DNA from 2 places in the Lentzea sp. NPDC058450 genome. Region 1 is predicted to be linked to the other one. Evidence: riboswitches for the same ligand, from Rfam matches in the RefSeq annotation. Region 1 holds a riboswitch; the other holds the start of a gene.

Region 1 (7,450 bases):
AGTCACGACAAACCGGGAAGGGGACGGACAAAGTCCCCTTCCCGAGTACATCGTCATTCACAACGAAGTCGTAACAGGCAACTATCCGTAGACAACATTCATACTTTCGGGGCAGTCGCAAAGACACGATCAGCGATTAGCGTCCCCACGAGGTTGACCCGGTGCCGTAGAGGGCACGGCACATCTGGATGCGGGTCGAAGGCACACACCTCGGTTGGGGCAACGTTGTGAAGAGACGATCGAGTTTGGTGGTGTTCTCTGCCATCACCACACTGCTGATCGCACCCGCCACCGCACAGGCGCAGAGCCCAGAGCTCGCGCAACCGGTCAAGGGCGCGCACGGGCTGGACGCGGAAGCGTTGCAGCTCAAGGTTTCTCCCAGGCTGAACCAGACTGGCACGGTCACCGCGTTCGTCGCGCTCGACCGCAAGCCGGCCGTCGACGCGTTCGACGAGAAGAAGAGCCAGGGCAAGGAAGTCGCGAAGCAGGCCGCGAAGCAGGCCAAGAACGACGTCGCCGCCACCGCGGACCAGGTCGTCGGCCAGCTCAAGAGCGCCGACAACAAGACCGAAGAGCTGTACCGCACGTCCAACGGCGTTCCCGGCGTCGTCGTGAAGGCGGACGCCCAGAAGGTGCGCGACCTGGCCCAGCGCCCGGACGTGCTCGCGGTCTACTCGGTCGTGCCGAAGAAGCGCCAGAACTCGAACGCCGTCCAGCTCACCAGGACGCTCAACGTCTGGCAGCAGTACGGCAAGCTCGGCGACGACATCCGGGTCGGCATCATCGACACCGGCGTCGACTACACGCACGCCAACTTCGGCGGTCCCGGCACGGTCGAGGCGTTCAAGGCCGTCGACCCGACCAAGGCCGACCCGAACTTCCCGACCGCCAAGGTCGTCGGCGGCTACGACTTCGTCGGCGAGACCTACGACGGCGAGAGCACCGACCCGGCGATCAACACGCCGAAGCCCGACCCGAACCCCATCGACTGCAACGGCCACGGCTCGCACGTCGCGGGCACCACGGCCGGTTTCGGTGAGAACGCCGACGGCAGCACGTTCAAGGGCGACTACACCAAGCTCGACGCCGACAAGCTGAACGCGATGAAGATCGGCCCCGGCACCGCGCCGAAGGCCCAGATCTTCGCGCTGAAGGTCTTCGGCTGCGAGGGCTCGACCAACGTCACGTCGCAGGCGCTCGACTGGTCGCTCGACCCCGACGGCGACGGCGACTTCTCCGACCACCTCGACGTGGTCAACCTGTCGCTCGGCTCCGACTACGGCGCCCCGGACGACCCCGACAGCCTCTTCGTGAAGAAGCTGTACAAGGTCGGCGTCATGCCGGTCTTCTCCGCGGGCAACGGCGGCGACCTCTACGACATCGGCGGCTCGCCGGGCAACACGCCCGAGGCGCTGACCGTCGCCTCCGTCCGCGACTCGTACGTGCTGCGGGACGGCGCCGAGGTCAAGGGCCAGGGCCAGAAGCCCGGTCAGTACAGCCAGAACTTCACCGGCTACCTCGGCTACAACAAGGAACTGCCGGTCGCGAAGGTGACCCAGGCGGGCAACGCCGACGGCTGCCTCCCGATCACCGACGCCGCCGTCGCGGGCAAGTTCGTGTGGCTGGAGTGGGACGACAACGACGCCACGCGTCGCTGTGGTTCGGCCGCCCGCGCGAACAACGTGCAGGCCGCCGGTGGCCAGGGCGTGCTGCTCTCGTCCACTTTGGAGAACTTCGCGGCGGGCATCGCCGGCAACGCGGGCATCCCGATGTTCCAGTTCACCGGCACCGCCACCGCGGCGATCCGCCCGGCGCTGGACGCGGGCACGCTGGTCGTCCGCCTCGCGGGTGACCTGCGCACCTCGACGCCGACCTACGACCAGTCCATTTCGGACACCCCGAGCTCGTTCACGAGCCGCGGCACCCGCAGCGGTTCGATCAAGCCGGACGTCGCGGCGCCCGGTGACACGATCTCGTCGACCGCCGTCGGTTCCGGCAACGACCGCCTGGTGATCTCCGGTACGTCGATGGCGTCCCCGCACGTCGCGGGCATCGCCGCCCTGGTCCGCCAGGCGCACCCGGACTGGACGCTCGAGGAGGTCAAGGCCTCGATCATGAACACCGCCGGTGCGGACGTGAAGGAGAACGGCAAGACCTTCGCCCCCAACCGGGTCGGCACCGGCCGCGTGGACGGCAAGTCCGCGCTCGACAACCAGGTCCTCGCCTACGTCGAGGAGGACAACGGCTACGTCAGCGCGAACTTCGGCGTCGTCGAGGTCGCGAAGGCGCTCGAGAAGTCCAAGACCATCAAGCTGGTCAACAAGTCCACGAAGTCCGTGGAGTACAAGGTCGGCTACACCGCGGCCACGACGATCCCCGGCGTGAGCTACGTCCTCTCGCAGGACAAGGTGAAGCTGAGCCCGCGCGGCATCGCGAAGGTCAAGGTGACGCTGAAGATCACCGACCCGAAGGCGCTGCGCAAGACCGTCGACTCGACCGTCGAGCCGAACCAGCTCGACGTGCCGCGGCAGTTCCTCGCGGACGCCTCCGGTCGCGTGACCTTCACGCCGACCGCCGGTGCCACCGTGCCGCTGCGCCTGTCGGTGTACGCGGCCCCGAAGCCGGTCGCGGACATCAAGACCGCGTCGTCGCTGAAGTTCTCGGGCAACAGCAAGCAGGCCGTCCTGAACGTGACCGGCAAGGGTCTCGACCAGGGCACCGGCTCGCAGGCGTACCGCTCGCTGATCAGCGTCCTGGAGCTCCAGGCGCAGTCGCCGAAGCTGCGCGACTGCAAGCGCAACGTCACCGAGAACTGCGCGCTCAACGAGACCGCCAAGGGCGGCGACCTCCGCTACGTCGGCGCGGCCTCCACGGCCCCGCTCGCCAAGGCGCAGGGCAAGCCCGAGGAGGCGCTGCTCGCGTTCGGTGTCGCGACCTGGGGCAACTGGTACAACCTGGGCAAGAACACCATTCCGTTCGTCGACATCGACACCAACGGTGACGGCACGGCGGACTTCGAGGTGTTCGCGACCCGCCTGACCGACACCGACCTGCTGGTCGCGTCCACCGTGGACCTGAAGACGGGCGAGACCGTCGACATCCAGGGCGTGAACGGCCTGTTCGGCGACGTCGACGCGAACGTCCAGGACACCAACGTCGTCGTCCTGCCGGTGCTGCTCAGCGCTCTCGGCATCGACGCGTCGAAGGACTCGGCGCGCGTCTCGTACACCGTCGGCACCGCGGGCTACTACCCGGCGCCGGGCAACGCGAACAAGCTGATCGACGTGGTCGACCGCAAGCTGTCCTACGACCCGCTCAAGCCGGGTCTGTGGGCACAGGGCGGCGGCGACGCGGCGCTCTCCTACCTCGCGAAGCCGGGCACGGCCCTCGTCGTCAACAAGAACGAGGCGTCGCTGAAGGCCGACAAGTCCGACGGCCTGCTGGTCCTCAACCACCACAACGCCAACGGTGACCGCGCGTCGGTCGTCCTGGTGAAGTCGGCGGGCAGGGGCGGCTACTAGGTCGGATGTTTTACGGGAGGCCCGGTTCTTCGTTTGGAACCGGGCCTCCCGGCATGTCACGGGCCGGAACTGCCTCCCGTCACCCCTTGACGCGACACCCTTCCTGCGGTCGAGTGACACTCGAAAGTGGGAATGGGCCGTGTGGGTGTCCCGCAGTACGGGAGATAACACCCCGAAGGGGTGTCCGGCATGCGGCGAGCGGCCGCGTTGCCGGTAGCCTTTCGCGGAGGAAAGTAGTCCCACCAATTGGGGACTGACACCTGGGAGGTGTGTGGATGCGGCTCGCAGTGATCCCAGGAGACGGGATCGGGCCCGAGGTCATCGCTGAGGCCCTGAAGGTCCTCGGAGAGGTCGTTCCGGCGGCCGAGATCACTCGCTACGACCTCGGCGCGGCGCGCTGGCACGCCACGGGAGAGTTGTTGCCCGAGTCGGTGCTGGGGGAGCTTCGCCAGCACGACGCGATCCTGCTCGGCGCGGTGGGCGACCCGTCGGTGCCGAGCGGAATTCTGGAGCGGGGCCTCCTGCTGAGGCTGCGCTTCGAACTCGACCACCACGTGAACCTCCGCCCGGCTCGTCTCTACCCCGGTGTCCGCAGCCCGCTCGCGGACCCGCCGGAGATCGACATGGTGGTGGTGCGCGAGGGCACCGAGGGCCCGTACGCGGGCAACGGCGGCCTGCTCCGCAAGGACACGCCGCACGAGATCGCGACCGAGGTCTCGCTGAACACCTCGTTCGGCGTCGAGCGGGTGGTCAGGGACGCGTTCGCGCGTGCCTCGAACCGCCAGCGCCGGCACCTGACGCTGGTGCACAAGACGAACGTCCTCACGCACGCCGGCTCGTTGTGGTCGCGCGTCGTCGAGGAGGTCTCGCTGCAGCACCCGGACGTCACCGTGGCCTACCAGCACGTGGACGCGGCGACCATTCACATGGTCACCGACCCGGGCCGCTACGACGTGATCGTCACCGACAACCTGTTCGGCGACATCCTGACCGACCTGGCCGCCGCCGTCACGGGTGGCATCGGCCTGGCCGCGTCGGGGAACATGGACGTCACCAGGCGCAACCCGTCGATGTTCGAGCCGGTGCACGGGTCCGCCCCGGACATCGCCGGCCAGGGCATCGCCGACCCGACGGCCGCCGTGCTGTCGGTCGCGCTGCTGCTCGACCACCTCGGCGAGCACGAGGCGGCGCGCCGGATCGAGGCCTCCGTGGCGTTCGACCTGGCGACGCGCGACCACCAGTCTCCGGGCGCGACCTACGCGATCGGCGACCGGCTCGCGGCACTCGTGTCGTCGAACGTGCGCACGGGCTGAGTTCGTTTCAGACGTTTTGAAGCCCCGGCCGGATGGTTCCCGGCCGGGGCTTCGGCGTTTCTCCGCGCGATCAGAGCTGGCCGTTGGCCTCACGCCACGCGCGCTCCTTCTGGATGTACTCGTTGTCCTGCGGGAACTCGTCGATCGACGGCACGCGGCGGATCTCGGTCTTGAAGCCGGGGCCGGTCATCGGCATGCGGCGGGCCCACTCGATCGCCTCCTGGATCGAGGCGACGTTGAGCAGGTAGAAGCCGTTGAACAGCTCCTTGGTCTCGCCGTACGGGCCGTCCGTGATGACCGCGGGCTCGGCGGAGTAGTCGACGACGACGCCCTCGGACGGGTCGGAGAGGCCCTCGGCGGCGAGCAGCACGCCGGCCCGGATCAGCTCCTCGTTGAACGCGCCGACGGTCTCGAGCATCTTGTCGAAGTCGAACTCGCCCATGTTGGCGAAGGCCTCGTCGGTGGCGCGCATGATCAGCATGTACTTCACGGTGGTTCTCCTTGCGTCTCGTTCGTTGACGTCCAGAGGTCGAACGGGTGCCCCGCCGGATCGACACGCACCCAGAACTTTTTTGAAGTTTTCTTTTCGTGCAGGTCAGAGGCTTGCATACGGGCGGCCCGGTGTCGCAGCCGAGATGCGCCTCACGTCCGCCGTCGCACGGACGGGTGATCGTGTCGGGTTAGAGTGCTTTCGTCGTGCATGGGGGAAGTCCGGTCTGAATCCGGCGCTGACCCGCAACGGTAGGTCTCTCTGTCGAGAGGGACGAGCCCGAATACCCGCGCACGGTGCAACCAGGAACTCCTGCCGTGGACTGCGGGAAGGGCATCAGTGATCGGGAAGATCAGCGCGCTCGTCGGCGTGCTCGCCGTCAGCATCGTCGCGGGCGTGGCACTCGGCCCCGTGTCCGTTCCGTTCGACGTCACCCTGGACCTGCTGTGGGCGGCGTTCACCGGCGGCACCGTCCCGGCCGACCTCGCCGGCCAGTACCACATCGTCTGGGACATCCGGCTGCCGCGCGTGCTGCTGGCCGCGGTCGTCGGGGCCGGGCTGAGCGCGGTCGGCGTCGCGATCCAGGCGATGGTCCGCAACGCCCTCGCCGATCCCTACGTGCTGGGCATCTCGTCGGGCGCGAGTGTCGGCGCGACGGCCGTGGCGACGCTCGGCGTCCTGTCCGGGCTCGGCGTGTACGCGCTCTCGGTCGGGGCGTTCGTGACCGGCCTCGGCGCCACGGCTCTGGTCTACCTCACCGCACGCACGAGCCGAGGGCTCACACCGTTGCGGCTGGTGCTGACCGGAACCGCGCTGGCGTACGGGTTCTCGGCCGTCGCGATGCTGCTGGTGTTCCAGGCGCCGCACGGCGAGGCGGCGCGCAGCGCGATGTTCTGGTTGCTCGGCAGCCTGGGCGGCGCGACCTGGACGCAGTTGCCGATCGCGTTCGTCGTGACCCTGGCCGGCGTCGCCTACCTGATGACGCGCGCCCGGCAGCTGAACGCGCTGGCGATGGGCGACGAGACCGCCACGACGCTGGGCGTGTCCGTCAACCGGTTCCGCACGCAGCTGTTCATCGTCACCGCCGGCATCACCGGGGTGCTGGTGGCGGTCAGCGGCGCGGTCGGGTTCGTCGGCCTGATGCTGCCGCACCTCACCCGCATGGTCGTCGGCGCCGACCACCGCAAGGTCCTGCCGCTCGCGCCCCTCGCCGGAGCGTCGTTCCTGGTCTGGGTCGACGTGGCCGCCCGCATGCTGGCGGCGCCGGAGGAGCTCCCGCTCGGCGTCATCACCGCGGCGGTCGGCGTGCCCTGCTTCATCTTCCTGATGCGGCGCCGCACCTACGTGTTCGGAGGACGCTGATGCGCGTCGAGGTCGACCAGGTCACCGTGGCCGGGATCATCTCGGACATCACGCTGCACGCGGCCGACGAGGTCGTGGGCGTCGTCGGCCCGAACGGCAGCGGCAAGTCCACGACGTTGCGCTGCGTCTACCGCGCCCTGAAACCGACCACCGGCACCGTCCTGCTCGACGGCGCGGACGTCCACAAGCGACAGAACGTCGCCCGCGACCTCGCCGCCCTGACGCAGGAGTCGCAGGTCGAGTTCGACTTCACGGTCACCGAGGTCGTGGAGATGGGCCGCCTGCCGCACGACCGCTCACCCCGCGACGCCGCCGTGGTGGCCTCCGCACTGGACACGGTCGACGTCGCGCACCTGGCGTCGCGCAGCTTCCTCAGCCTGTCCGGCGGCGAACGGCAACGGGTCCTGATCGCCCGCGCCCTGGCCCAGGAACCGCGCGTGCTCGTGCTGGACGAGCCGACCAACCACCTGGACATCCGCCACCAGCTCGAAGTGCTGTCGCTCACCCGAGGCCTCGGCGTCACGGTGCTGACCGTGCTGCACGACCTCAACCTCGCCGCGTCCTACTGCGACCGCCTCTACGTGCTGGACGAGGGTGCGCTGGTCGCCTCCGGCACACCGGACGAGGTCCTGACGCCCGAGCTGATCGCCAAGGTCTTCCACGTCACCGCACACGTCGTGCGCCACCCCACCACGGGAGTTCCCCAGCTCCTGTTCGACCAGGAGGTCATTTCTTGAGAACCGCGCTCGTCGCTTCGTTGGTCC
Region 2 (7,450 bases), on a different contig from region 1:
TCAGCAGGCCGAACACCACGCCGATGCCGACGTAGAGCGTGGCCAGCTGGGCGAGCGAGCTGAGGCGGAACTGCCACAGCACGTTCACCGGCATGTCCGCGGGGATCGTGTCCGGCGGGGCCGGGAACGCGAGCAGCACCACGGCCGTGGCCGCGACGACCGCGAGCAGCACCGCCGTCGTGCGCACGGGCTGGGACTGCGCGCGCAGCTGCTCGGCGAGCCAGCTCGCGCCCCACACGATCAGCAGGCCGGCCACCACCACGCCGAGGTAGAGCGCGGTGCGGTAGTTCACCGTCTCCGGGTCGCCCACGGCGGGCGGGTTGGCCGGGTACTTGATCCACGGCAGCAGTGCCACGGCGCCGAAGACCGCGGCACCGAAGGCGAAGCTGCGGCTGAACGGCGTGCGGTCGGTGAACCAGCGCTTCGACAGCGCGTAGGCCGTGGCGAACACCAGGCCGACCGCGATGCCGACGATCACCACGCCGAGCATGCCGCCCACGACCTGGGCGCCGCGGCTGACGAGTTCCTCCTCGCCGCCGTGGGAGTGGCCGGCCTCTTCGCCGGCGGGTGCGCGAGCCTCCTCGACCGCGAGCGCGGCCCGGATCGGGATCTCGGTCACCAGCAACTGCACCAGTGCGGAGGCGACACCGGCGATGGCGCCGGCCGCTGCTCCGCGTAGTGCGATGGACTTGTACGTCGTCGTCATCTGCGTGGATCTAGTGGCAGGGGACGCCGAGGGCGTGACGGCCGTCGTGGAAGAACTCGTGCAGCAACTCGGAACCCGCGCCGAGCGCGAGGCCGTTCTCCTGCAGGACCAGGTACGTGACGATCAGGCCGAGCAGTGAGACGGCGAAGGCCCATTTGGGCACGCGGACGGCGGACAGGCTTGCTGCGGGGCTCGTCATGACGGGCTCCTCCATACCTCGTGGAAGGTCAACTCTCCTAGCGGCGCCGCAGCCGGTCTCCTGACTCCCGGATCAACGCTGCCCCCGCGTCTTCCCAGTCCCGGCGGGGACCAGTGACGTGCTCGGCGGGGATCGCTTCCCGGTCACAGTGGCGAGGACCGCGCCGGATTCACACCGGCTTCCCGTCACTGCGGCGCGTGCACCGTAAGTTGAGCCGGCGGTTAAGCACAACCGGCCATAAGAGTTGTTGCGTTCCTCACTTCACGAGTGGACAGTCACCACACTTCCCACCTGCGGCAACGCGGTAGTAGAGACAACACGACCGGCGCCGGAACCCGAGCTCGCCGGGAAAGGACAGAAATTCTCCCGCCTGTTCGAACGGCGGTGCGCTCATGAGCCGTTCGCCCCGTTCTTCCGCTTCCTCCGCGGTGAGCATGTGTGCGCGCACGACCATTTTGAGCGCGCCCGCGACGTTCGACATCGCGTTGCCCCACAACAACCCGCTCGCCACCGGCGTCACCGCCTGGATCGCCGCCACGACCGGTTCGAGCGCCGCGGCGGCCGGCGGGCCCAGTCTCGGTGCGTCGATGCGGACGCTCAGGCCGTTCTGCGGGTGGTGCTGCCACCAGAGGTTCTCCGGCCGGACGTCGATCGGGAGGTTCGCGGCCGTGAGCGGGCTGAGCAACCGGGCCGTGTAACTGAGGAAGAACAGGCTCGCCGCGACCCTCGGCTCCTCGGCGCGGTAGCGGACCGCGATGGCGTCGATGGTGGTCTTGAGCGCGGGACCGTCGAGCAGCGCCGTTCCCGGCAGCCACGACTCGTCCGGACGGCCCACGTCGAGGGCGAAGAACGGGTTGATCCCGCGCACCCGGCGCAGCGCTTCGAGAACCTCGGCGAACTCAGACACGGAAGTTCACGCTACGGGGTGGAATCTTCCCGGAAGGTGGGAGAGGGCCCGAATCGGGGCGATTTCAATCGGCTGGCTTGGCGCTGTGAGGACGGCGTACCGCTGCCGGGCCTACCCGGACCCCGATCAGATCGCGATGCTCAACCGCACGTTTGGCTGCGTGCGCCTGGCGTGGAACAAGACTCTTGCCGAGAGGTCGACTCGCTACCGCACCGAGGGCAAGAGCACCTCGTACCGGGAGACCGATGCCGCGCTGACTGCTTGGAAGCGCAGCGACGACTTGTCCTTCTTGTCGGAAGTGTCCTGCGTGCCTCTTCAGCAGACGCTTCGCCACCAGTACACGGCCTGTCGGAACTTCTTCGCCGGGCGCGCGAAGTTCCCGCGCTTCAAGTCGCGCAACGGTCGGCAGTCGGCGCACTTCACCCGGTCCGCGTTCCGCATGCGCGCCGGGGAGCTGCACCTGGCCAAGACAACGGGTCCGATGCGTTTCGTGTGGTCGTTCGATCGAGTGAATTTGAGCGGACTCGCACCCACCATGATCGTGGTCGCACGAGAAGCCGATCAGCGTTGGTACGTCACGTTCACAGTGGACACCAGTGATCCCGAACCGCTGCCGGTCACCGGTCACATGATCGGCCTGGACCTCGGCGTCAAGGACTTCATCGTCACGAGCGACGGTCAGCGAATCGCCAATCCCCGGTGTCTGGAACGCAAGGCGCGCAACCTCGCTCGTCACCAGCGGCGTCTGGCCAGGACGCAGCGAGGCTCCAACAATCGCGTCAAAGCAAAGCGAAGAGTTGCTGTCGCGCATCGCAAGGTCGGCAACGCTCGCCGCGATTTCTTGCACCGCACCAGCAGTCGCATCGTCCGCAGCGCTGATTTCATCGCGATCGAGGATCTCGCTGTCGCGAACATGGTTCGGAGCAGGCGGATGGCCCGTGCGATCAGCGACGTGGCGTGGGGTGAGTTCCGGGCGATGCTGGAGTACAAGGCGCATCGCGCAGGGCGGACGCTCGTGGTCGTCGATCGCTGGTACCCGAGCAGCAAGACCTGTTCAGCCTGTGGACATCTGCTGGCCGAGTTGGGTCTGTCCATTCGGCACTGGACGTGTCCGATCTGCCGCACCCGGCACGACCGGGACCTGAACGCGGCGAAGAACATCCTTGCGGCTGGTCGAGCCGTAGCCCGAGGCGACTCGGGCGATGCCTGTGGAGCTGATGTGAGACGGCGAGGGCCCGCCCTTCCGCGGTCGGCGGAGAAGCAGGAATCCTGTGTCGTGAGACACACCTGAATGGTGTCCGACGTGAGTCGGGCGGGGCTCCTCAGTTGCAGCTGGGGAGAAAGTCAAGTCCACGGCCTGGGACAGATGCGACCGCGGTGTGGACGGGGGTCCGCGGGATGGGAGGATGTCGTGCCGTGAAGACCTTCGATTCCCTGTTCGCTGAACTGACCGAACGAGCCGCCACCAAGCCGGAGGGTTCCGGCACCGTCGCAGCGCTTGAGGCCGGGGTCCATGCGCAGGGCAAGAAGGTCCTGGAGGAGGCCGGCGAGGTCTGGATCGCCGCCGAGTACGAGTCCGACGAGAAGCTCTCCGAAGAGATCTCGCAGCTGCTCTACCGCCTCCAGGTGCTCATGCTGGGCCGTGGGCTCACCCTCGAAGACGTCTACAAGTACCTCTGAAAGAGACTTCCACATGCTGCGCGTAGCAGTCCCGAACAAGGGCGCGCTCGCTGAACGCGCCTCCGCCATGCTCACCGAGGCCGGCTACCGGCAGCGGCACGAGCCGCGTGACCTGACCGTGCTCGACAACAACAACGACGTCGAGTTCTTCTTCCTGCGCCCCAAGGACATCGCGATCTACGTGGCGTCCGGTGACCTCGACCTCGGCATCACCGGCCGGGACCTGGCCGCCGACTCGGGCGCCGACGACAACGGCTCCTCCGTCGAGGAGTTGCTGGCGCTGGGCTTCGGCTCGTCGACCTTCCGGTACGCGGGGCCTCGCGGCACCGACTGGAAGGTCTCCGACCTGGAGGGCAAGCGCCTCGCCACGGCGTACCCGAAGCTCGTGGGCCGCGACCTCAAGGCCCGCGGCATCACCGCGAAGGTGATCCGCCTCGACGGCGCCGTGGAGATCTCGATCCAGCTCGGCGTGGCCGACCTGATCGCCGACGTGGTGGGCTCCGGCCGCACGCTGCGCCAGCACGACCTGGTGCCGTTCGGCGAGCCGATCTGCGAGTCCGAGGCCGTGCTGATCCACCGCAACGGCTCCGAGCTCACGGCGGCGAAGAAGCAGCTCACCGCCCGTCTGCAGGGTGTCGTGTTCGCGCAGCAGTACCTGATGCTCGACTACGACTGCCCGCGCTCGATCCTGGACGACGCCATCGCGCTGACGCCGGGCCTCGAGTCGCCGACGGTCGCGCCGCTGGCCAACCCGGACTGGGCGGCCGTGCGGGCGATGGTGTCGCGCAAGGAAGCGAACAACGTGATGGACGCGCTCGCGGCGATCGGTGCCAAGGCCGTGCTGGCCTCGGACATCAGGTTCTGCCGCCTGTGATCACGGAGCACGCCCTGCTCGACGTCCTGCCGGGTGCCGAGCAGGACTTCGAGTGGGCGTTCGGCGAGGCGCGGGAGCTGATCTCCGCCTCGCCGGGCTTCCGCGGTCTCGAACTGCTGCGCTGCCTGGAGACGCCGGCGCGGTACCTGCTGCTCGTGCGGTGGGACTCGGTCGAGGACCACACGGTGGGGTTCCGGCAGGGGCCGACCTATGCGCGGTGGTCGGAGCTGCTGCACCGCTTCTACTCGCCGTTCCCCGTGGTGTCGCACTACGAGAGCGCCCTGAGCACCTCGTCGTCCGTGGTCTGATCGAAGCTGTCGTACCAGCGGCTCACGGCCTGGAAGTGCCTCGGCGTGAGGAGGGCGACCACCGGCGTCCGGAACGTCTCGACCGCGTCCCTCGCGGCCACCGGGACGGCCAGGGTGACGCTGCCCGGGCCGTGACCCGCGATGTGGTGGAGCGCCGCTCTGGCGGTGACACCGGTCGCCAGGCCGTCGTCGACCAGGATGACGTCGCGGCCAGCGATGGTCAGCGGTCTGTCGCCGCGGTAGAGCGCCGTTCTTCTTCTGGCTTCTTCGCGTTCCTCGTCGGCCTTGTGACCCAGTTGTTCCTCGGTGAGGTTCAGGGCCCGGAGCACTCTGGGGTCGTAGATCGGCTCGCTGTCGGCCGTGACGGCGCCGACGCCGTACTCGGGGTGGCCCGGCGCGCCGATCTTGCGGGCGACGACGACGTCCAGTTCGGCGTTCAGGTGGGTCGCGATCTCCTTGGCGACTGGGACGCCGCCTCTCGGGAGGCCGAGGACGAGCGGGTCGTGCCAGGGCTGTTCGGCGAGTCGCGCGGCGAGGGCGCGGCCCGCTTCCTGCCGGTTCGCGAACCTCTTCACAGTCCCGCTGACGCTACGCCCTCTCGCGGTCACTCGAACAGGCCGATGACGTCCGTGGTCATCGAGATGAAACCCGCGCTCGTGGCGACGACGGTGAGCCAGAACAGGACGGTGGCCCGCCCCGGCTCGGCGATGCTCACCGCGGCCGTCCTCGCCGGGGCAGCGGCGGCGCGGACGCGTTCGTGCCGGCCGAAGTGGGCGCGGAACTTGATCCACGTGTGGCCGGCCTGGCTGCACCCGAACAGCACGCCGTTGGCGCCGTTGCGGCACGACAGGCCTTGTCTTGTTGTCACCGCACACTTGACGGGAAACCGTGCGGCGACGATCCAGCACAGCGCGGCGACACCGAACACCGCGGCACGCCAGTAGTTCTCGCGGTTGAGCGCGACGACGCAGAAGACCGCGAAGACCCCGATGAAGACCAGGTACGACGTGGCTCTCTTCCTGCGGTTCTTCCTCGCCATGTGTCCTCCCCGCTCCCCACCCTCGCTGTCCGCGCGAGTGCGGCGGTAGAACCCGGCCGAGGGATGGTTGATCGCGGGGTGTCGTGGCTTTGTGGACGGTGGTGACGCTGCGACTCCCGTTGCGTCCTGTGAGGTACCCGCACGCCTGGATCTGTTGACGTGGAATGGTTCTGCTCCGGTCGAGTGAATTCCGCCGACTGGTTGCGCCGATCTTCCGTCTGGCGGCCCCGAGGACATGGCTCGGACGAACTCGACATCGCGTTCGAGCCTGACTCGGAGCGGATGACAGGGGAAGCCGGTCGGCGCTGTTCCGGTTCGCGGTGAGCGTCGGACCGCGTGACCTGGTCAGCGTTGTCGGGCACACCGCCGGGTGCGGGTGCGGCGGATCCCCTCGCCGTGACTCAGCGCTCGCGGACGAACAACGCCTGTGCCGTCGTGCCCACCGGGCCGTCCGCGTCGTGCACCACGCTGGTCGCGAGCCCCACGCCGTCCGGGCCGATGGTGGTGCGCGCGTCCATGCCGACCCACTCGCCGGCCGGGCGGCGGTGCAGGTGGACGGTCAGGTCTGTGTTGATGGCGTACCACTTGCGAATGTCCACACGGGACGATACGCCGCTCGCGGAGTCCACTACGGAGAACAGGCGCTCTTCCGGGCTGGGCTCGAAGCCCTCGACCACGGCTACGCGCGGGCGGGCCCACACCTGGGCGTCGCCCGGCGTGAAGATGCCGCCGGACACGGAGAGCCACTCGACGGCCGCCAGGTAGCCGCCTCCCCAGTGTTCGGGGATCTCCATCGGCACGGCGGAGGAAGGTGGTGGCAGCAAAGGCACTTCGCCTCCCGCTACGGCGGTGGTGTCCGCGGCGACGATGCGCCACGCACGGGCCGTCAGCACTGCACGGCCGTTGTAGGACAGCGATGCTGCCAGCAGTTCCACGGAACGGCCTGGGCGTTCTACCGAGGTGGACACCGTCAGGTCCGCCACCGGGACCGGGCCCAGCACCTCGAACGTGACGCGGGCCAGCGCCGACGACGGGTTGCCGAGGCCGAGCAACGCGCGCACCAGCAACGCCGAGGGCGGGCCCAGGTGCTGGCTGTCCGGGCCCCACGGGCCGACGGTGTGCTCGGTGGCGCGGAACGTGGTGTCGTCCAGCGGCAGGTAGAAGGCCGTCATCGGTCGCGGTCCTGGAGGGTCTCGGTGTCGTCCGGCTCCGGCCAGCCCGGGTAGGGCGGCGGGGTGCCGTCGAACGCCGGGCAGAACGCCTTGTGGTCGCAGTAGTCGCACAGGCGGCTCGGGTTGGGGCGGAAGTCACCGGTCGGGGCGGCGCGCATGATGGCCTGCCAGATGGCGTCCAGCGTGCGTTCGAACCGCGCGAGCTCCGACTCGTCCGGCTGGTAGGCGAGGGCCTGGCGGTCGGCGAGGTACATGAGCCGCAACTGGCGCGGCACGACGCCGCGCAGCTTCCACAGCACCAGGGCGTAGAACTTCATCTGGAACAACGCCTTCGCCTCGCCGATCTCGCGGGGCGCGGCGCCGGTCTTGTAGTCCACGACCCGGATTTCACCCGTCGGGGCGACGTCCACCCGGTCGATGTAGCCGCGCAGCAGCACGCCGGACGGCAGCTCGGACTCGACGAGCAGTTCGCGCGACTCCGGTTCGAGCCGGCGCGGGTCCTCCAGGCCGAAGTAGCCGTCGAGCAGCTTCGTGGCCGACGCGAGCCACTCCGCCTCCTCCTCGC

The links. Region 1 has a riboswitch for cobalamin ahead of ACFWNN_RS18620 (FecCD family ABC transporter permease). Riboswitches for the same ligand answer to the same signal wherever they lie in the genome.
Region 2: another riboswitch for cobalamin. It lies ahead of ACFWNN_RS23410 (CbtB-domain containing protein); the one in region 1 lies ahead of ACFWNN_RS18620 (FecCD family ABC transporter permease).

Annotation. Positions count from the first base shown of each region.
Region 1 covers NZ_JBHXLO010000010.1:239,234-246,683, reverse strand. Annotated here, with positions in the region: gene serA (phosphoglycerate dehydrogenase) at 1-2, shown strand, start outside; gene ACFWNN_RS18635 (S8 family serine peptidase) at 189-3,521, shown strand; gene ACFWNN_RS18630 (3-isopropylmalate dehydrogenase) at 3,797-4,834, shown strand; gene ACFWNN_RS18625 (YciI family protein) at 4,905-5,324, opposite strand; cobalamin riboswitch at 5,488-5,634, shown strand; gene ACFWNN_RS18620 (FecCD family ABC transporter permease) at 5,664-6,686, shown strand; gene ACFWNN_RS18615 (ABC transporter ATP-binding protein) at 6,686-7,423, shown strand; gene ACFWNN_RS18610 (ABC transporter substrate-binding protein) at 7,420-7,450, shown strand, end outside.
Region 2 covers NZ_JBHXLO010000015.1:64,993-72,442, reverse strand. Annotated here, with positions in the region: gene ACFWNN_RS23415 (CbtA family protein) at 1-706, opposite strand, end outside; gene ACFWNN_RS23410 (CbtB-domain containing protein) at 717-905, opposite strand; cobalamin riboswitch at 959-1,091, opposite strand; gene ACFWNN_RS23405 ((2Fe-2S)-binding protein) at 1,162-1,812, opposite strand; gene ACFWNN_RS23400 (RNA-guided endonuclease InsQ/TnpB family protein) at 1,898-3,103, shown strand; gene ACFWNN_RS23395 (phosphoribosyl-ATP diphosphatase) at 3,229-3,492, shown strand; gene hisG (ATP phosphoribosyltransferase) at 3,506-4,366, shown strand; gene ACFWNN_RS23385 (antibiotic biosynthesis monooxygenase family protein) at 4,363-4,674, shown strand; gene ACFWNN_RS23380 (phosphoribosyltransferase) at 4,635-5,249, opposite strand; gene ACFWNN_RS23375 (hypothetical protein) at 5,279-5,713, opposite strand; gene ACFWNN_RS23370 (thioesterase family protein) at 6,115-6,885, opposite strand; gene ACFWNN_RS23365 (RecB family exonuclease) at 6,882-7,450, opposite strand, start outside.